DNA from 3 places in the Enterobacter cloacae complex sp. IR5418 genome. Region 2 is predicted to be linked to each of the others. Evidence: predicted binding sites of a transcription regulator. Region 2 holds the regulator's gene; each other region holds the start of a gene.
What was found. The regulator LexA, encoded in region 2, represses DNA repair genes until DNA is damaged. The targets are predictions, from matches to a motif close to TNCTGTATGTACATACAGNA.
Positions count from the first base shown of each region.

Region 1: a site for LexA is predicted at 3,016-3,035, ahead of ACOTX7_RS14355 (metal-dependent hydrolase). Genes of this name have one in related genera too.
Region 3: a site for LexA is predicted at 3,131-3,150, ahead of metR (HTH-type transcriptional regulator MetR). Genes of this name have one in related genera too.

Region 1 is NZ_JBMKHS010000017.1:37,610-44,512, forward strand. Features, by position in the region: gene ACOTX7_RS14335 (fructosamine kinase family protein) at 1-680, shown strand, start outside; gene ACOTX7_RS14340 (YniB family protein) at 714-1,250, opposite strand; gene hxpB (hexitol phosphatase HxpB) at 1,393-2,064, shown strand; gene kduD (2-dehydro-3-deoxy-D-gluconate 5-dehydrogenase KduD) at 2,193-2,954, shown strand; gene ACOTX7_RS14355 (metal-dependent hydrolase) at 3,056-3,646, shown strand; gene tcyP (cystine/sulfocysteine:cation symporter) at 3,774-5,165, shown strand; gene cedA (cell division activator CedA) at 5,214-5,468, opposite strand; gene katE (catalase HPII) at 5,656-6,903, shown strand, end outside.
Region 2 is NZ_JBMKHS010000014.1:32,893-39,795, reverse strand. Features, by position in the region: gene ACOTX7_RS12805 (cupin domain-containing protein) at 1-270, opposite strand, end outside; gene zur (zinc uptake transcriptional repressor Zur) at 388-900, shown strand; gene ACOTX7_RS12795 (CsbD family protein) at 948-1,157, opposite strand; gene dinF (MATE family efflux transporter DinF) at 1,277-2,614, opposite strand; gene lexA (transcriptional repressor LexA) at 2,677-3,285, opposite strand; gene ACOTX7_RS12780 (diacylglycerol kinase) at 3,394-3,762, opposite strand; gene plsB (glycerol-3-phosphate 1-O-acyltransferase PlsB) at 3,917-6,337, shown strand; gene ubiA (4-hydroxybenzoate octaprenyltransferase) at 6,427-6,903, opposite strand, start outside.
Region 3 is NZ_JBMKHS010000009.1:102,126-109,028, forward strand. Features, by position in the region: gene pldB (lysophospholipase L2) at 1-444, shown strand, start outside; gene yigL (sugar/pyridoxal phosphate phosphatase YigL) at 476-1,276, shown strand; gene ACOTX7_RS09770 (carboxylate/amino acid/amine transporter) at 1,359-2,258, shown strand; gene metR (HTH-type transcriptional regulator MetR) at 2,146-3,099, opposite strand; gene metE (5-methyltetrahydropteroyltriglutamate--homocysteine S-methyltransferase) at 3,336-5,597, shown strand; gene ACOTX7_RS09785 (ABC transporter ATP-binding protein) at 5,630-6,712, opposite strand; gene ACOTX7_RS09790 (phosphomannomutase CpsG) at 6,709-6,903, opposite strand, start outside.

The DNA of each region.
Region 1 (6,903 bases), on a different contig from region 2:
AGCTTGAGCTGTTATCGCGCAGTAAAACCGTCACCGTGCCGCAGGTTTTAGCCGTCGGCAGCGATCGTGACTATAGCTTTCTGGTGATGAACTATCTTCCGGCGCGTCCTCTGGACGCCCATAATGCCTTTATTCTCGGGCAACAGATTGCCCGTTTGCACCAGTGGAGCGATCAACCTCAGTTCGGGCTCGATTTCGACAATGACCTCTCCACCACGCCGCAGCCAAACGCGTGGCAGCGCCGGTGGTCGACATTTTTCGCTGAGCAGCGCATCGGCTGGCAGCTGGAGCTGGCCGCTGAAAAGGGATTAGCGTTCGGCAACATCGATGCGATTGTTGAACACGTTCAGCAGCGTCTGGCTTCACATCAGCCTCAGGCGTCCCTTCTGCACGGTGATTTATGGTCGAATAACTGTGCGCTCGGGCCTGATGGCCCCTATATATTTGACCCGGCCTGCTACTGGGGCGACAGAGAGTGTGACCTCGCGATGCTGCCGTTGCACCCTGAACAGCCGCCGCAAATTTATGATGGCTATCAGTCTGTCTCGCCACTTCCCCTGGATTTCCTTGAACGACAGCCGGTTTATCAGCTGTACACCTTGCTAAACCGGGCTATTTTGTTTGGCGGGAACCATCTGGTCAATGCCCAGCGGGCGCTGGATCGTATTCTGGCGGCATAGCGGGAGGGGGCAACATCACGCCCCCTTTAGCATTTACAGGAAGCCCAGCAGCGTAAAGAAGAAATACCCGGCCACAATGATAACGATCGGCAGGACGTAGAGCGGGAAAAACTGCACAAAAATGGTATGACGCGGAACGACAATGCGCGATTCAATCTGCTCGCGGCTCATCCCGTCCGGGCCTTTCGCCTTCTCAAGTATCAGTTGATCTTCCACCCCTTCGCGTAAAAAGCGGGTCTGGCGGCTCATGCGCGCGCCGGAGGCCTGCAACGCCATCGCGATGAATATTAACGCATAGATTATCCAGAATCCGATATTAAGCTGGTTGTGAAAATCCGGCGTGGGCGAGTTGAACCAGAAGACGTTCAGGAACGGGGTGTTGAACCGCATCATTTCAATCATGACGTGGGCAAAATCAAGCATGACGGCATTAATGCCCGGCTGTTTTTCGCTGTGATCGTACATAAATTTGAGTACGGAGATCAGCGTTGAAATCAGGGCGGGAATGAAAATAACCCAACCAGCAATACGTTTTAAGACCGCGATGCGTCCAGCCTGTTGATACGTCATTCGTTCCTCTTCATAAAGACGCGTTATTTGTGCCTAAGTCTACCTGCTGTCGGTCATTTTCGCCCGATCTTTGAATACAATATGCTAAATTGCTTGTGCTTAGCACCGTTCGTCTTACCCCCCAAGATAAGGAGATGTTGTAATGTCGACACCGCGCCAGATTCTTGCCGCTATTTTTGACATGGATGGATTGCTGATTGATTCCGAACCCCTGTGGGATCGGGCTGAACTGGACGTGATGGCCAGCCTTGGCGTCGATATCAGTCGCCGTAACGAGCTTCCCGATACCCTGGGGCTGCGCATCGATATGGTGGTTGATCTTTGGTATACCCACCAGCCATGGGTTGGCCCGGATCGCGACGAAGTCACGGCGCGTATTATCAACCGCGCTATCTCCCTCGTAGAAGAGTATAAGCCTCTGTTACCGGGCGTACATGACGCTATCGCCCTGTGCAAGGCGCAAGGGCTAAAAGTGGGGCTGGCCTCCGCCTCACCGCTGCATATGCTGGAAAAAGTGCTGACGATGTTCGGGCTGCGCGACAGCTTCGACGCGCTGGCCTCGGCCGAAAAGCTTCCTTACAGCAAACCGCATCCGCAGGTGTATATGGATTGCGCCGCAAAACTGGGACTGGATCCGCTTACCTGCGTGGCGCTGGAAGATTCAGTTAACGGCATGGTGGCGTCTAAAGCTGCACGTATGCGCTCTATCGTTGTACCGGCTGAAGAAGGCCGACACGATCCCCGTTTTGCCCTCGCGGATGTCAGGCTGACGTCTCTTGAAGAATTGACTGCCCGCCATTTGCGCGGGGAGTAATGCTCCTTCAGGCAGCTTCGGCTGCCTGCATCACAAAATCAAAACATCGTTTTACTTTATTTGCTTTTCTCATTCCAGACTCCTATCCTTACGTGCAGAATGACAATAATCTGACTTCTGAGGCACGTATGATACTGGATGCTTTTACTCTGGCAGGAAAAGTGGCGATCGTAACCGGGTGCGATACCGGTCTGGGGCAAGGCATGGCCATTGCCCTCGCCCAGGCAGGCTGCGATATCGTGGGAGTTAACCGCAAAGTTCCTGACGAAACGGCAGCGCGCGTGACGGCACTGGGACGTCGCTTTATTGCGATCCGCGCCGATCTTGGCAAGCAGGCGAGCATTCAGAGCGTGGTGGATACCGCAGTCGCTGAGATGGGACGCATCGATATTCTGGTTAACAATGCTGGCACTATCCGCCGTGCCGATGCGCTGGAATTTAACGAGAAGGACTGGGACGAGGTCATCGATCTCAATCTGAAATCGGTCTTTTTCCTCTCCCAGGCAGTGGCCAGACAGTTTATTGCGCAGGGTCAGGGCGGCAAGATCATTAACATTGCCTCCATGCTCTCCTTCCAGGGCGGCATCCGGGTGCCCTCTTACACGGCCTCCAAAAGCGGCGTGCTGGGCCTCACCCGCCTGCTGGCGAACGAATGGGCAGCGTGGGGGATTAACGTGAACGCTATTGCGCCGGGCTATATGGCGACAAATAACACCCGGCAACTTCGCGATGATGAGCAACGTAGCCAGGCAATCCTTGACCGTATTCCGGCGGGCCGCTGGGGACTGCCGGAAGATTTGCAGGGTCCGGTGGTGTTTCTGGCCTCGTCAGCGTCCGATTACGTTAACGGCCATACCCTCGCCGTAGACGGTGGCTGGCTGGCCCGCTAGCCGCGCGTTTGTGACAAAGAGTTACACCGTCACCTCTTTCGCACACTGTATAAAAACCCTATACTGTATGAATCGACAGTTTACCGGGTTTTATTTTTATCATGACGGCGGAAGGCCACCTGCTTTTTTCACTTGCTTGTGCAGTGTTTGCCAAAAACGCTGAACTGACCCCTGTGCTGGCACAGGGGGACTGGTGGCATATTGTCCCTTCTGCCGTGCTGACCTGCCTGCTGCCGGACATTGATCATCCCAAATCATTCCTTGGTCAGCGGCTGAAGTGGATTTCAAAACCCATCGCCAGAGCCTTTGGTCATCGCGGGTTCACCCACAGCCTGCTGGCCGTGTTTGGCCTGCTTACACTCTTCTATTTGAAGGTTCCGGAGAGCTGGATCGTCCCGGCGGATGCCATTCAGGGCATGGTGCTCGGCTACTTAAGCCATATCCTCGCCGATATGCTGACGCCAGCGGGTGTACCGCTGCTCTGGCCTTGCCGCTGGCGTTTCCGCCTTCCGATCCTTGTACCGCAAAAAGGCAACCAGCTGGAGCGCGTTCTGTGCATGGCGCTGTTTGCGTATGCCATCTGGATGCCACAGACATTGCCCGAAAATGGTGCAGTGCGCTGGTCATCGCAGATGATCAACTCGCTGCAATTTCAGTTCAATCGTTTTATTAATCACCAGATTGAACATTAAACCGACAATATAATCACTTTTGTCATAAACCATTCCATATGGATATAAGCGCGACATCACACTTCTGATAACCTTGCGCCAACAGGTTCGGTAAAAACCGGCCGTATAATAAATCAGGAGAACGGGGATGAATTTTCCACTCATCGCGAACATTGTCGTGTTCGTCGTATTGCTATTGCTTCTCGCCCAGGCTCGCCACAAACAGTGGAGCCTGGCGAAAAAGGTACTGGTCGGTCTGGTCATGGGCGTGGTGTTTGGCCTGGCCTTACACGCCATTTACGGCTCCGATAGCCCGGTACTGAAAGATTCCATTCAGTGGTTCAACATTGTCGGTAACGGCTATGTACAGCTGCTGCAAATGATCGTTATGCCGCTGGTGTTCGCCTCTATTCTGAGCGCCGTAGCCCGTCTGCATAATGCTTCTCAACTGGGTAAAATCAGTTTCCTGACCATTGGTACCCTGCTCTTTACCACGCTGATTGCCGCGCTGGTGGGTGTGCTGGTGACCAATCTGTTTGGCCTGACCGCTGAAGGTCTGGTGCAGGGTAGCGCTGAAACCGCGCGTCTGACGGCGATTGAGACCAATTACGTGGGTAAAGTGGCCGATCTGACCGTGCCGCAGATGGTGCTCTCCTTCATTCCGAAGAATCCGTTCGCTGACCTGACCGGTGCAAGCCCAACCTCCATTATTAGCGTGGTGATTTTCGCGGCGTTCCTGGGCGTGGCTGCACTGAAGCTGCTGAAGGACGATGCGCCGAAAGGCGAGCGCGTACTCATTGCCATCGATACCCTGCAAAGCTGGGTGATGAAGCTGGTGCGTCTGGTCATGCAACTGACGCCGTACGGTGTTCTGGCGCTGATGACCAAAGTCGTTGCAGGATCGAACCTGCAAGACATTATCAAGCTTGGCAGCTTCGTGATTGCTTCGTACCTGGGGCTGGGCATTATGTTTGTTGTGCACGGTATCCTGCTGGGCGTGAACGGCGTTAGCCCGCTGAAATATTTCCGCAAAGTCTGGCCAGTGCTGACCTTCGCCTTCACCAGCCGTTCCAGCGCGGCCTCTATCCCGCTGAACGTGGAAGCGCAGACCCGTCGTCTGGGCGTACCGGAGTCTATCGCCAGCTTCTCGGCCTCCTTCGGCGCGACCATCGGGCAGAACGGCTGTGCGGGCCTCTACCCAGCGATGCTGGCCGTGATGGTTGCCCCAACCGTGGGTATCAACCCGCTGGATCCGGTCTGGATTGCGACGCTGGTCGGTATCGTGACCATTAGCTCCGCCGGTGTGGCGGGCGTGGGCGGCGGCGCGACCTTCGCTGCGCTGATCGTTCTCCCTGCGCTGGGACTGCCGGTGACGCTGGTTGCCCTGCTGATCTCTGTTGAACCGCTGATCGATATGGGTCGTACCGCGCTGAACGTGAGCGGCTCAATGACGGCTGGCACCCTGACCAGCCAGTGGCTGAAGCAGACCGACAAAACGATTCTCGAGAGTGAAGAAGATGCCGAACTGGCACATCGTTAATCACTGCTGAAAGAAAAAAACCGCCTGCGGGCGGTTTTTTTATGGCTGTTATTCTTCAACCTCTTCATCCTGACGGGTCTGCACTGCCCATCGCTGCGCCGATTCTGGCACCGAAAACGCAGGGGAGCGACGGAAGTGCTCGCCAATCAGCACGAAGGCAACGTATTTACCCCGTAACATCCAGACATCGCGAAAACCATCCACTTTCAGGGCATGGTCAGGCGGCGCGGGTTCAACGCGGGGCACATAGCTAATAACCTGGCGGTTTTGTTGACGAAGAGGTTTCATAAGCGACGGGTTCACTAAAACAAATTCTTAAAGCAGGAAATTTCTATCATAGCCGATTCTCCCCCCACCCGTCGCGCCTGACGTGTGGCAGATGGCTCCTTTCGCTAATCACTTATCTGAAAACGCTTAGTTCGCCTGCTAATTCATCACATTGTTCTATCCTTAATAGGTTTTTCAGGAACGAACTAAGGAGAAGCGTGCAATGTCGAACAACGATAAACCACATCAAGCCCCCATTCATGGCACCGAAGAATCTCAACCGGGAATGGACTCACTCGCCCCTGCGGATGGTTCTCATAAACTCTCCCCTGGCCCTTCGGCGCCGGGCGAGCAACCGACTGCGCCGGGCAGCATGAAGTCACCCGATGCGGATAACGAGAAGTTAAAATCTCTCGACCCGCATCGCAAAGGGGGTGAAGGTTATGCGCTGACCACCAATCAGGGCGTGCGTATCGCCGACGACCAGAACTCCCTGCGCGCCGGAACGCGCGGCCCGACGCTGCTGGAAGATTTCATCCTGCGGGAAAAAATCACCCATTTCGACCATGAGCGTATCCCTGAACGTATCGTTCACGCGCGCGGCTCAGCGGCGCACGGCTATTTCCAGCCGTACAAGAGCCAGAAAGAGATCACGAAAGCGGATTTCCTTTCCGACCCGAACAAAATCACGCCGGTATTTGTACGCTTCTCTACCGTACAGGGCGGCGCTGGCTCGGCTGACACGGTGCGTGATATCCGCGGCTTCGCCACCAAATTCTATACCGAGGAGGGTATTTTCGACCTGGTCGGGAATAACACTCCGGTGTTCTTCATTCAGGATGCGCATAAGTTTCCTGACTTTGTCCATGCGGTAAAACCAGAGCCACACTGGGCCATACCGCAGGGACAAAGTGCGCATGACACCTTCTGGGACTACGTCTCGCTGCAACCGGAAACCCTGCACAACGTGATGTGGGCGATGTCTGACCGGGGGATACCACGCAGCTATCGCACCATGGAAGGGTTTGGGATCCACACCTTCCGTCTGATCAATGCCGAAGGCAAGGCAACGTTCGTGCGTTTCCACTGGAAACCGGTCGCGGGGAAAGCGTCCCTGGTGTGGGATGAAGCGCAGAAGCTCACCGGGCGCGATCCGGACTTCCACCGCCGCGAACTGTGGGAATCCATTGAAGCCGGTGATTACCCGGAATACGAACTGGGGTTGCAGCTGATCCCGGAAGAGGATGAGTTCAAATTCGACTTCGACCTGCTCGATCCAACCAAGCTTATTCCGGAAGAGCTGGTGCCGGTTCAGCTGGTGGGCAAAATGGTGCTTAATCGCAACCCGGATAACTTCTTCGCAGAGAATGAGCAGGCTGCGTTCCACCCGGGCCATATTGTGCCGGGGCTGGATTTCACCAACGATCCGCTGCTCCAGGGCCGTCTGTTCTCTTACACCGATACGCAAATC
Region 2 (6,903 bases):
TCCGGGTTCGAGCTTCCACAGATAGCCATTAATCCAGGCTTCAGGGTAACCCTCCAGAACGTAAACAAACTCCTCTTCGTCGCTTTCCGCATGCGGATAAGACGTGCGGCGTCCGGGCGGCAGCCGTTCATGGTGAATACCAATGCGGCCCAGTCCCAGCTTTCGGGCCAGCGGCGCGCCAACAGAAAAACGTTCGTTGCTGTCAGGATACGTTGCGTCATCGGCGCCTTCCACGTCCCGCCAGTGCCGAATACAGTCAGGTCTTTTCATTATGCGATCTCCCGATTTGCGATGCGTCAGGTATAGCACAGCCTGGCGGATCTCGGTGTTTTTAGCAGAACATGATAAAGTGAGGGTTTTCACCCCTTACCATATCCGAGGTGCCCGATGGACAAGTCCACAAAAGAGCTGTTAGCGCAAGCTGAAAAGCTGTGCGCGCAACGCAATGTGCGCCTGACCCCGCAGCGCCTTGAGGTACTGCGTCTGATGAGCCTGCAACAGGGTGCCATCAGCGCCTACGATCTGCTCGACCTGCTGCGTGAAAGCGAGCCGCAGGCAAAGCCACCGACCGTCTATCGGGCGCTGGATTTTCTGCTGGAGCAAGGGTTTGTGCATAAAGTGGAATCAACCAACAGCTATGTGCTGTGCCATCTTTTTGACCAGCCGACTCACACGTCCGCCATGTTTATCTGCGATCGCTGTGGCGTGGTGAAGGAGGAGTGTGCGGAAGGGGTAGAAGATATTATGCATACGCTGGCAGCCAGAATGGGCTTTGCGCTGCGCCATAACGTGATCGAAGCCCACGGCTTATGTTCTGCCTGCGTGGAGGTGGAGTCATGTCGCCATCAGGACGCCTGTCAGCACGATCACTCTATTCTGGTGAAGAAAAAGCCACGTTAAAGCCAAAGAAAAAGGCGGCTTATAGCCGCCCTTGGGGATAGTGCCGGTTACCAGCGGTAGTCGTTACGGGTTTCCCAGTCTTTGACTTCATTTTCCGCCTGATCTTTTTCGTAACCGTAGCGCTCCTGGATTTTACCTACCAGCTGATCGCGCTTACCTTCAATGACGGTCATATCGTCATCTGTCAGCTTACCCCACTGTTCTTTCGCTTTACCTTTGAATTGCTTCCAGTTGCCGCCGATTTCGTCTTTATTCATAATCGTGTCCTCGTGTTAAGCGTCTATGAGTATCGTCCGCTTCGTTCTTTTCTGCTGGACGTGATTATTATTGTAGTTAAGGATTCGGCAGTTGTTTTTATATTCGGAATCTTTAACCGTTACGATATATCGTGCGAAGCTGGAAACCAGGTATTGTTTCGCCAGTGACGATGCCAGATAACGGCCAGCGAAAGGCCACGCAGTGAAAGAAAGACCGCCAGCGCCAGCCACAGACCGTGATTACCGAGATATGGCAGGGTCAGCAGCGTCAGGCCGAACCCCGCCGCAGCGACGGCCATGCTGTTGCGCATCTCCGCCCCCCGCGTGGCGCCAATAAACATCCCGTCCAGCAAATAGCACCATACGCCCACCACGGGTAGAACCACCTGCCAGAGAAGGTAGCGATCGGCCAGCTCACGTAGCGCGGGTATTGAGGTCAGCAGTGCGACAATATGCTCGCCAAAACAGGCGTAAACGAAGGCAAATACCAGGGCCACCAGACCCGCCTGACGGCAGGCAGCACGCCAGACTTCACGCAACTGGCCGCCTTCACGCGCGCCATAGGCCTGCCCTGAATGTGCCTCCACGGCGTAAGCAAAACCATCCAGCGCGTAAGCGGTAAAGGTCAATAACGTCATGAGCACTGCGTTGACCGCGACGATCTCTGGCCCAAGACGCGCACCAAACACGGTTAATGCGCCAAAGCAGAGTTGCAGCAGGAGCGAACGGAGCATGATGTCGCGATTAAGCGCCAGCAGCTTACGAATGTTACCGCGCCAGGCCGTTTTCAGCAGCGCAAGCGAGATACCGCGCATCGCCAGCACGCGCCAGACCATCCACAAACCGATCAGCAGCGTACCGTACTCGGCAATTGCCGTGGCCAGCGCTGCGCCCCGGACGTTCATGTGCAGTCCCATCACCAGCCAGAGATCGAGCACAATGTTAAGCAGATTGCCCACCACCAGCAGGATCACCGGCGCGCGGGCGTACTGTACGCCCAGTAACCAGCCCAGCAGGACCAGGTTTGCCAGTGACGCGGGCGCGCTGAGCCAGCGAATTTCGAGGAACCGCCGGGCCTGCTCCAGTACGGCATCACTGCCACCCACAATATGCAGCGCAAGATCAATCAGCGGCGTTCGCAACAGAACGATTAACGCGCCAGCACCGAACGCCAGGATAAGCGGCTGAACCAGCGCACGCGCCAGACGGAGGGGATCTTTTGCACCATACGCCTGAGCCGTCAGGCCTGTCGTACTCATGCGCAGAAAGAGTAGCAGCATAAAGAGGAAGCTGGTCGCCGTTGCGCCGATCGCGACACCGCCCAGATAAATCGGCGAATCCAGATGCCCGATTACCGCCGTATCCACCAGCCCCAGCAGAGGAACGGTGATATTGGAAAAAATCATCGGTAGCGCAAGACGCCACAACGCCTTATCGGCAGAAGTTAGCAATGCCATGGAAAGTACCGGAATCAAAAATAGGCCAGGCTGTAGAGAAACTACAGCCTGTCAGGAAGAGATTACAGCCATTCACCGTTGCGGATAACGCCGACGGCCAGGCCTTCAATGGAGAAGCTCTGCTCGCGGAGATCCACCACAATCGGGGAGAATTCGTTGTTTTCTGGCAGAAGCTGAACGGTGTTACCTTGTTTTTTCAGGCGCTTAACCGTCACTTCATCGTCAATGCGCGCTACCACGACCTGGCCGTTACGCACGTCCTGCGTTTTGTGTACCGCCAGCAGATCGCCATCCAGAATACCGATATCTTTCATGGACATCCCGCTAACACGCAGCAGGAAATCGGCGCTCGGCTTGAACATGCCTGGGTCAACCTGATAGTGCCCTTCGATGTGCTGCTGTGCCAGCAGGGGTTCACCTGCGGCCACGCGGCCCACCAGCGGAATACCGGTCTCTTCTTCCACCAGCAGACGAATGCCGCGTGATGCGCCGGAAACAATCTCAATCACGCCCTTACGCGCCAGCGCCTTAAGGTGCTCTTCGGCAGCATTAGGAGAACGGAAGCCCAGACGCTGTGCAATTTCTGCACGCGTGGGTGGCATACCCGTCTGGCCGATATGATCCCGAATGAGATCAAACACCTCTTGCTGCCTGGTCGTTAACGCTTTCATACCGCCCCCTGGGTGTATATACAGTTATGCTGTGAGTATATACAGTCAAAGGCGATTTTGGAACCAAAAACTGCACAAAAAACCAGGGACTTAATTATTCCTCGAGGCTCATCGGAAATGCGACCAAAGCAGCGTGACCCAGGTGATCGCCGCAGTGATAATCGACAGCAGTACGGCAGCGGAACCCATGTCTTTCGCCCGGCCAGACAGTTCATGGAATTCCGACCCAATCCGGTCCACAACGGCCTCAATAGCGCTATTAAGAATTTCCACTATCATCACCAGAAGGACAGATCCGATGAGCAGTACGCGGGTGATAGCATCAACATCAAGGAAGCAGGCGATGACAACCGCAACGATTGCGGCAACCGCCTCCTGGCGGAAAGCGGCTTCATTAACCCATGCGGCGCGGAAACCTTTCCATGAATAACCGGCAGCTTTAATGATTCGGGTTAACCCAGTGGTATTATTGGCCATTAAAAGAACCTTTTATGATAAATAGCGTCAGTTACTACAGGCGCAGCGCGTTTCGCTGCAACCTGAAGTATGACGGGTAACAACAGAAATTTTGCGCGCTTTCTGTTATCCTTGCGCCGCAATTGCATTATTAACCAGAGGCTTTACATCGTTTATGTCCGGCTGGCCACGAATTTACTACAAATTACTTAATTTACCATTAAGCGTACTGGTAAAAAGTAAGTCTATCCCAGCAGAACCCGCGCTGGAATTAGGGCTCGATACGTCGCGCCCGATTATGTACGTTTTGCCTTATAACTCGAAGGCAGACCTGCTTACGCTTCGCGCTCAATGTCTGGCGCATGATTTACCTGACCCGCTTGAACCGCTGGAAGTCGACGGTACGCTGCTGCCGCGCTACGTGTTCATCCATGGCGGACCGCGCGTGTTCACCTATTACACGCCGAAAGAAGAGTCCATTAAGCTGTTCCATGATTACCTCGATCTGCACCGCAGCAACCCCGAACTGGACGTGCAGATGGTGCCGGTGTCGGTAATGTTTGGGCGTCGTCCGGGACGCGAAAAAGGGGAAGAGAACCCGCCGCTGCGTATGCTCAACGGCATTCAGAAGTTCTTCGCCGTCTCCTGGCTGGGACGCGACAGCTTTGTCCGCTTCTCGCCTTCCGTTTCACTGCGCCGCATGGCGGATGAACACGGCACCGACAAAATTATTGCGCAAAAGCTGGCGCGCGTTGCGCGTATGCACTTTGCACGTCAGCGTCTGGCGGCCGTTGGGCCACGTCTCCCGGCACGTCAGGATCTCTTCAACAAGCTGCTGGCTTCCAAAGCGATTGCCCGTGCCGTAGAAGACGAAGCGCGCAGCAAGAAAATTTCGCACGAGAAAGCGCAGCAGAACGCAATCGCGCTGATGGAAGAGATCGCCGCGAACTTCTCCTACGAGATGATTCGCCTCTCCGACCGTATCCTCGGCTTCACGTGGAACCGCCTCTATCAGGGGATTAACGTCCACAACGCCGAGCGCGTGCGTCAGTTAGCGCACGACGGCCACGAGATTGTCTACGTGCCCTGCCACCGCAGCCACATGGACTACCTGCTGCTCTCTTACGTCCTCTATCACCAGGGGCTGGTGCCGCCGCACATTGCTGCCGGTATCAACCTGAACTTCTGGCCAGCAGGCCCGATTTTCCGCCGTCTGGGTGCCTTCTTCATTCGCCGTACCTTCAAGGGCAACAAGCTCTACTCCACCGTCTTCAGGGAGTATCTGGGCGAGCTGTTCAGCCGCGGTTATTCCGTGGAGTACTTTGTTGAAGGGGGGCGCTCCCGTACCGGTCGTCTGCTCGATCCGAAGACCGGCACGCTGTCGATGACCATTCAGGCCATGCTGCGTGGCGGTACGCGTCCTATCACGCTGGTGCCTATCTACATCGGGTATGAACACGTGATGGAAGTGGGCACCTACGCGAAAGAACTGCGCGGTGCGACCAAAGAGAAAGAGAGTCTGCCGCAGATGCTGCGTGGGCTGAGTAAATTGCGCAACCTCGGCCAGGGATACGTTAACTTTGGCGAACCCCTGCCGCTGATGACATATCTGAACCATCATGTTCCGGAGTGGCGCGAGTCTATCGATCCTATCGAGGCGGTACGTCCGGCCTGGCTGACGCCAACGGTCAACGGCATCGCATCCGAGCTGATGGTACGCATCAACAATGCCGGTGCGGCAAACGCCATGAACCTGTGCTGTACCGCGCTTCTGGCCTCTCGCCAGCGTTCACTGACCCGTGAGCAGCTGACCGAGCAGATTGATTGCTACCTCGACATCATGCGCAACGTGCCGTATTCCGTGGATTCGACCGTACCGTCTGCCACTGCCAGCGAGCTTATCGATCACGCGTTGCAGATGAACAAGTTCGAAGTCGAGAAAGATACGATTGGTGACATCATCATTCTGCCGCGCGAGCAGGCCGTGCTGATGACCTACTACCGTAACAACATCACGCATATGCTGATGCTGCCGTCGCTGATGGCGGCCATTATTACCCAGCATCGCCGTATTTCACGTCAGGAGCTGCTGCGCCACATTCAGGCCATCTACCCGATGCTGAAAGCGGAGCTGTTCCTGCGCTGGAGTGAAGATGAGCTGGCGGCAGAACTCGATAAAATGACCGCAGAGATGCATCGTCAGGGGCTGATTACCATCAGCGATGACGAACTGCATATCAACCCGTCACGTTCTCGTACCTTGCAGCTGCTGGCTTCCGGTGCCCGTGAGACGTTGCAGCGCTACGCCATTACCTTCTGGTTGTTGAGTGCAAACCCGTCAATCAACCGCGGTACGCTGGAAAAAGAGAGCCGGACGTTGGCCCAGCGCCTCTCCGTTCTGCATGGCATTAATGCCCCGGAATTCTTCGACAAAGCGGTATTCAGCTCCCTGGTGCTGACGCTGCGCGACGAAGGGTATATCAGCGATACGGGCGATGCCGAGCCGGAAGAGACGATGAAGGTTTATCAGATGCTGGCAGAGCTGATTACCTCGGATGTGCGTTTGACGATTGAGAGTTCGACGCAGGGCGAATGATGCTAAAGCCGGGTGGCGCTAACGCTTACCCGGCCTACATGTTACGCTAAATCGTAGGCCGGGTAAGGCGAAGCCGCCACCCGGCTTTTTTATGACCAGTAACTCATCGCCAGCCCCAGAAACAGCACCAGCCCGACGTAGTTGTTATTCAGAAACGCTTTAAAGCAGGCTTCACGCTCGCGCTTCGCGATCAGCTTCTGCTGATACGCAAACAGCAGTCCCGCCACCAGTACGGACCAGTAAAACGCCCAGTTCAGCCCGTTCAGGCGACCAATCGTCACCATCAGCGCCAGCACCGCCACCTGCAATATGCCGATGATCAGTTTGTCGTGACGACCAAACAGGATCGCCGTCGATTTGATGCCAATCTTGAGATCGTCATCGCGATCGACCATCGCGTATTGGGTATCGTACGCAACGGCCCAGAGAATATTCGCCAGGAACATCAGCCAGCAGCTGAGTGGAACGGACTCGCTGACTGCGGCAAATGCCATGGGAATCGACCAGCCAAATGCCGCACCCAATACCACCTGCGGCAGATGGGTGTATCGCTTCATAAACGGGTA
Region 3 (6,903 bases), on a different contig from region 2:
GCTGAGGGCCATCAGCGCATTCGTGAAGGCTATGCCATCGGCACAGGACGCTGGCGGGCGTTGCCGTTTGCCATCAACGTGTTAACCCACAGTCGGCAGCGTTATCGCCGCAACCTGCGCTTTTATGCCGATGAACCGCGTCTGCGCGTTGGCGGCCCCACCTGGCACTGGGTGCGGGAAGGTATTCATGCCGGTGAGCAGGTGCTGGCGGGCGTAGGCGGTGATGACACGCCGACGCTTCTGATTCAGGCGGAAGAAGAGCGTGTGGTGGATAACCGCATGCATGACCGCTATTGTGAACTTCGCGCCGCGGCGGGCCATCCCTGTGAAGGGGGTAAACCGCTGGTCATCAACGGCGCGTACCATGAGATCCTTTTTGAAAAGGACGCTATGCGCTCAGTCGCGCTCAACGCCATTGTTGAATTTTTCAACAGGCATAACTGATTATTGTTTTCCACCAGAGGTTGAAATCCCTATGTACCAGGTTGTTGCATCTGATTTAGATGGCACGCTGCTTTCCCCCGACCACACCCTGTCGCCTTACGCGAAAGAGACCTTAAAACTCCTGACTGCCCGTGGCGTGAACTTTGTCTTCGCTACCGGCCGCCACCACGTGGACGTGGGGCAGATCCGCGATAATCTGGAGATCAAGTCGTACATGATCACCTCCAACGGCGCGCGCGTACATGACACGGATGGCAACCTGATCTTTACCCACAATCTCGATCGCGACATCGCCACCGATTTGTTCGGCATTGTGCATAACAACCCGGATATCGTCACTAACGTTTACCGCGACGACGAGTGGTTTATGAACCGTCATCGCCCGGATGAAATGCGTTTCTTCAAGGAAGCCGTATTCCAGTACTCACTGTACGAGCCGGGTTTGCTGGATCCTGAAGGGATCAGCAAGGTGTTCTTTACCTGTGAAAGCCATGAAGCGCTGCTGCCGCTGGAGCAGGCGATCAACGCCCGCTGGGGCGATCGCGTGAACGTAAGCTTCTCCACCCTGACCTGTCTGGAAGTGATGGCGGGCGGCGTCTCCAAGGGCCATGCGCTGGAAGCGGTAGCAAAACGGCTGGGCTTTGATCTGAAAGACTGCATCGCCTTTGGTGACGGCATGAACGACGCCGAGATGCTCTCGATGGCGGGTAAAGGCTGCATCATGCAGAACGCACACCAGCGTCTGAAAGATCTGCACCCGGAGCTGGAAGTGATCGGCACCAACGGCGATAACGCCGTGCCTAAGTATCTGCGCAAACTGTTCCTTGAATAATCTTCATTCGGTTGTTTATTGTTCAGATGTCAACTAAAGAGTTCGCTACAATGCCTCTCCTTCTTTCTCAGAGACAAGCATTGTGGCGCTACTCATTATCACCACTATCCTGTGGGCCTTCTCCTTTAGTCTGATTGGCGAATACCTTGCCGGATCGGTCGACAGCTACTTTTCCGTGCTGATGCGCGTAGGGCTGGCGGCGCTGGTGTTCCTGCCGTTTCTGCGCACGCGGGGACAATCGCTGAAAACGATCCTGCTCTATATGCTGGTGGGCGCGATGCAGCTCGGCATCATGTATCTGTTCAGCTTCCGGGCCTACGTCTATCTGTCCGTCTCCGAATTCCTGCTCTTTACCGTGCTGACGCCGCTCTACATCACGCTGATTTACGACCTGCTCAGCAAGCGCCGTCTGCGCTGGGGATACCTGCTGAGCGCCGCGCTGGCGGTGATTGGCGCGGCGATTATTCGCTATGACAAAGTCAGCGATCACTTCTGGACCGGGCTGATGTTCGTCCAGCTCGCCAATATCAGCTTCGCCATCGGGATGGTGGGCTACAAACGCCTGATGGAGACCCGCCCGATGCCGCAGCATAACGCGTTTGCGTGGTTCTATATGGGCGCGGCGATTGTCGCGGTAGCGGCGTGGTTTATGCTCGGCAATCCGCAAAAGCTGCCGACCACTACCGTGCAATGGAGCGTTCTGGTCTGGCTGGGCGTTGTGGCGTCGGGGCTGGGTTACTTTATGTGGAACTACGGCGCTACGCAGGTAGACGCCGGGACGCTGGGGATCATGAACAACGTCCATGTGCCAGCGGGGCTACTGGTAAACCTCGCCATCTGGCAGGAGCAGCCGCACTGGCCGAGTTTCCTTATTGGGGGATCGGTGATCCTGGCTTCACTGTGGGTACATCGCCGCTGGGTCGCTCCGCGCTCCGCACAAACGGAAGATGGTCGCACGCGTGGTTCCGCGCTGAGCGAATAAACGCTTCCGTAATCGGCTGACGCTGCTCGCCGTCGCGCACGGCGGCGTACAGACGGCTCCACAGTCCTTCACCCAGGGTTTTGGTGACCACCAGACCCTGGCGTTCAACCGTCTCGACCACCCAGTGCGGCAGCGCCGCGATCCCCATTCTGGCCGCCACCATCTGAATTAACAGCAGCGTGTTATCCACGCTTTTCAGCTGTGGGCTGATGCCCGCGGGTTGCAGAAAGTGACGCCAGATATCCAGACGACTGCGCTGCACCGGGTAAATCAGCAGCGTCTCCGTTGCCAGATCTTCCGGCGTGATGCGCGTTTTGGTAGCCAGCGGATGATCCGGGGCCAGCACCAGACGCACCTCAAAATCAAACATCGGCGAATAGTGCAGACCGCTGCGCGGCAGAATATCTGAGGTCATCACCAGATCCAGTTCACCCTGCTGAAGCGACGGCTGCGGATCAAACGTGACGCCGGATTTGAAGTCCATCTCCACCTGCGGCCACTTCTGGCGGAAGTTCTCAAGCGCGGGGGTCAGCCACTGAATACAGCTGTGACACTCAATGGCGATGCGCAGGGTGGTCTGCTGCGGCTCGTTGCAGGACTGCAACGCGCTGGCAATCTGCGGCAGCACCTGATTCGCCAGCTGAAGCAAAATTTCGCCCTGCGGCGTAAAGCGTAAAGGCTGGCTCTTACGCACAAACAGACGAAAGCCGAGGCGTTGTTCCAGATCGCTGAACTGGTGAGAAAGGGCAGACTGGGTCTGGTGCAGCGTGGCCGCCGCCGCCGCAAGAGAACCGCAGTTCCGCAACGCTTGTAGCGTTTTCAGGTGTTTTATCTCGATCATGAAAGTCCTTCACTCCGCCATGAACATTTTGCGCTTGAGGAATATACAGTACCCGCCAATTATAGAAGTGTAAACATCTGGACGGCTAAAATCCTTCGTCTTTTAAATTTATGGTGCGTTGGCTGCGTTTACTCACCCCGGTCACTTACTCATGTAAGCTCCCGGGGATGAGCAAACTTGCCGCCTTCCCTAAATTCAAAATCCAAAGGATTTACAACACATTAGAGGAAGAAAAAATGACAATCCGCACTCACACTCTCGGTTTCCCTCGCGTTGGTCTGCGTCGTGAGCTGAAAAAAGCGCAAGAAAGCTATTGGGCGGGCAACGCTACCCGCGAAGAACTGCTGGCGGTAGGGCGCGAGCTGCGCGCCCGCCACTGGGATCAGCAAAAACAGGCGGGCGTAGACCTGCTGCCGGTGGGCGATTTCGCCTGGTACGACCATGTTCTGACCACCAGCCTGCTGCTGGGCAACGTGCCGGCTCGTCATCAGAACAGCGATGGATCGGTGGATATCGATACCCTGTTCCGCATTGGCCGTGGCCGCGCGCCAACGGGTGAGCCAGCGGCAGCGGCGGAAATGACCAAGTGGTTTAACACCAACTATCACTATATGGTGCCGGAGTTCGTTAAGGGTCAGCAGTTTAAGCTGACCTGGACCCAGCTTCTGGACGAAGTAGACGAAGCGCTGGCGCTGGGCCACCAGGTGAAGCCCGTTTTGCTGGGGCCGGTCACCTACCTGTGGCTGGGTAAAGTGAAGGGCGAACAGTTTGACCGCCTCAGCCTGCTGAACGATATTCTTCCGGTCTACAGACAGGTGCTGATTGAGCTGGGCAAGCGTGGCATTCAGTGGGTGCAAATCGATGAACCGGCGCTGGTGCTGGAGCTGCCGCAGGCGTGGCTGAATGCCTTTAAACCGGCGTATGACGCGCTCACGGGCCAGGTGAAGCTGCTGCTGACCACCTATTTCGAGGGCGTAACGCCGAACCTCGACACTATTACCGCGCTGCCGGTTCAGGGCCTGCACGTTGATCTCGTTCACGGCAAAGACGACGTGACAGAACTGCATAAGCGGCTGCCTGCGGAGTGGCTGCTTTCTGCCGGTCTGGTGAACGGTCGTAACGTCTGGCGTGCCGATCTGACCGAGAAATACGCACAAATTAAGGACATTGTCGGCAAACGTGAATTGTGGGTGGCATCATCCTGCTCGCTGCTGCACAGTCCGATCGATCTGAGCGTGGAAACCCGCCTCGACCCTGAGGTGAAAAGCTGGTTTGCCTTCGCCCTGCAAAAGTGTGAGGAGCTGGCCCTGCTGCGCGACGCGCTGAACAGCGGCGACACGGCAGCGATTAGCGACTGGAGCGCCCCGATCCAGGCACGTCGTCACTCAACGCGCGTACATAACCCGGCAGTAGAAAAACGTCTGGCGGCCATCACCGCCCGGGACAGCCAGCGCCACAGCCCGTATGAGGTGCGCGCCGAAGCGCAGCGCGCCCGTTTCAACCTGCCCGCATGGCCCACCACAACCATCGGCTCCTTCCCGCAGACGACCGAGATCCGCGGCCTGCGGCTGGACTTCAAAAAGGGCAACCTGGATGCGAATCACTACCGCACCGGCATTGCGGAACATATCAGGCAGGCGATCGTCGAGCAGGAACGTCTGGGTCTGGACGTGCTGGTGCACGGTGAGGCCGAGCGTAACGACATGGTGGAATATTTCGGTGAACACCTGGACGGCTTCGTCTTTACCCAGAACGGCTGGGTGCAAAGCTACGGCTCCCGCTGCGTGAAGCCGCCGGTAGTGATCGGCGACGTCTGCCGCCCGGAACCGATTACGGTGGAGTGGGCGAAGTATGCCCAGTCTCTGACCGACAAGCCGGTAAAAGGCATGCTGACGGGTCCGGTGACCATTCTCTGCTGGTCGTTCCCGCGTGAAGACGTATCCCGCGAAACCATCGCCAGACAGATTGCGCTGGCGCTGCGTGATGAAGTGGCGGATCTGGAAGCGGCAGGGATTGGCATTATTCAGATCGACGAACCGGCGCTGCGTGAAGGCTTGCCGCTGCGTCGTAGCGACTGGGATGCGTATTTACAGTGGGGCGTGGAGGCGTTCCGCCTCAACGCGGCCGTGGCGAAGGACGACACCCAGATCCACACCCACATGTGTTACTGCGAATTTAACGACATCATGGATTCCATTGCCGCGCTGGACGCCGATGTGATCACCATCGAGACCTCGCGTTCAGACATGGAGCTACTGGAGTCGTTCGAAGAGTTCGACTACCCGAACGAAATCGGGCCGGGCGTATACGACATTCACTCCCCGAACGTGCCGAGCGTGGAATGGATTGAAGCGCTGCTGAAAAAAGCCGCCCAGCGCATTCCGGCGGAACGCCTGTGGGTGAACCCGGACTGCGGACTCAAAACCCGCGGCTGGCCGGAGACGCGTGCGGCGCTGGCGAATATGGTGCAGGCGGCGCAGAACTTGCGTCAGGCGTAAGTTTGCGCGTTCCTTGCCGCCTGACATCGCGCTCAGGCGGCATTTTCGGACAATGCAATCCGCTGACCTGCCGCGTCAAAGAGATGCAGATGAGCCTCCTGCACGGTCAGCGTAATGCGCTGTTGCGGGGGCAGACTCAACTGCTGGAAGGATTTCAGACACACGGCGTGCCCTGCTACGTCCAGCCACACCAGTGTGGAATCCCCTTGCAGTTCGCATAACCGCGTTTTTCCGGTCAGGCTAAAATCCCCCGGCTGCTGATAACGCAGGTGTTCAGGGCGGATCGCGACAAACACCGGCGCCCCCTCCTGAATGCCTGCGGGCTGCCGCGAAAGCGGAAAAACGGTATCAGAGTCGATATGCAATGCGCCCTGCTGCCAGACGGCGGGTAACATATTGATTTTTGGCGTCCCGATAAATTCAGCCACAAAGCGGTTCGCCGGGGCGTTGTACAACTCAAGCGGCGTACCCGTCTGCTCAATATTGCCTTTACACATCACCACGATACGGTCGGCCAGCGTCATCGCTTCGACCTGATCGTGCGTGACGTAAATCATGGTGTTTTTCAGGGTATTGTGGAGCTGCTGGATCTCCTGGCGCATTTCAACCCGCAGAGCGGCGTCCAGATTGGAAAGCGGTTCGTCAAAGAGGAATAGCGCGGGCTGCTGGACGATAGAACGACCTATCGCCACGCGCTGGCGCTGGCCGCCGGATAGCTGTTGCGGAAGCCGGTCGAGCAGTTCGTCCAGCCTAAGCATGGCGGCGGCATGAGAGATGCGCTGCGCAATGCAGGCCTCCGGGGTACGGATATTACGCAAGCCAAAAGCGAGGTTTTCCCGCACGGTCATATGCGGATAGAGGGCGTAGGACTGGAAAACCATCGACAGGCTTCGCTTGCCCGCCGCCAGATGGGTGACATCCTCATCGCCCATCATCAGCATGCCGCTGTCGGGCGTCTCTAAACCCGCAATCATGCGCAGCAGCGTCGATTTCCCACACCCGGAGGGGCCAACGAGAACGATAAATTCTCCCGAGGCTATCTCCAGTGACAGATCCGCCACGATGACGTTTTTATCGTACTTTTTATGAATATGCCGTAATGACAGAGAGGTCATAACGTCTCCTTAGCCGCTTGCAGGGCAGAAATCAGCATCAAAACTTCATGGGTTTTATGGACAAGCAGGGCGGCATCTCCCCGCGTTTCAACATTCAGGCGAACCAGCGGCTCGGTATTGGAGGCGCGCAGGTTAAAACGCCAGTCTGCGAAGGCCAGGCTCAGGCCGTCACAGTCGTCGCGTCCGGCTGC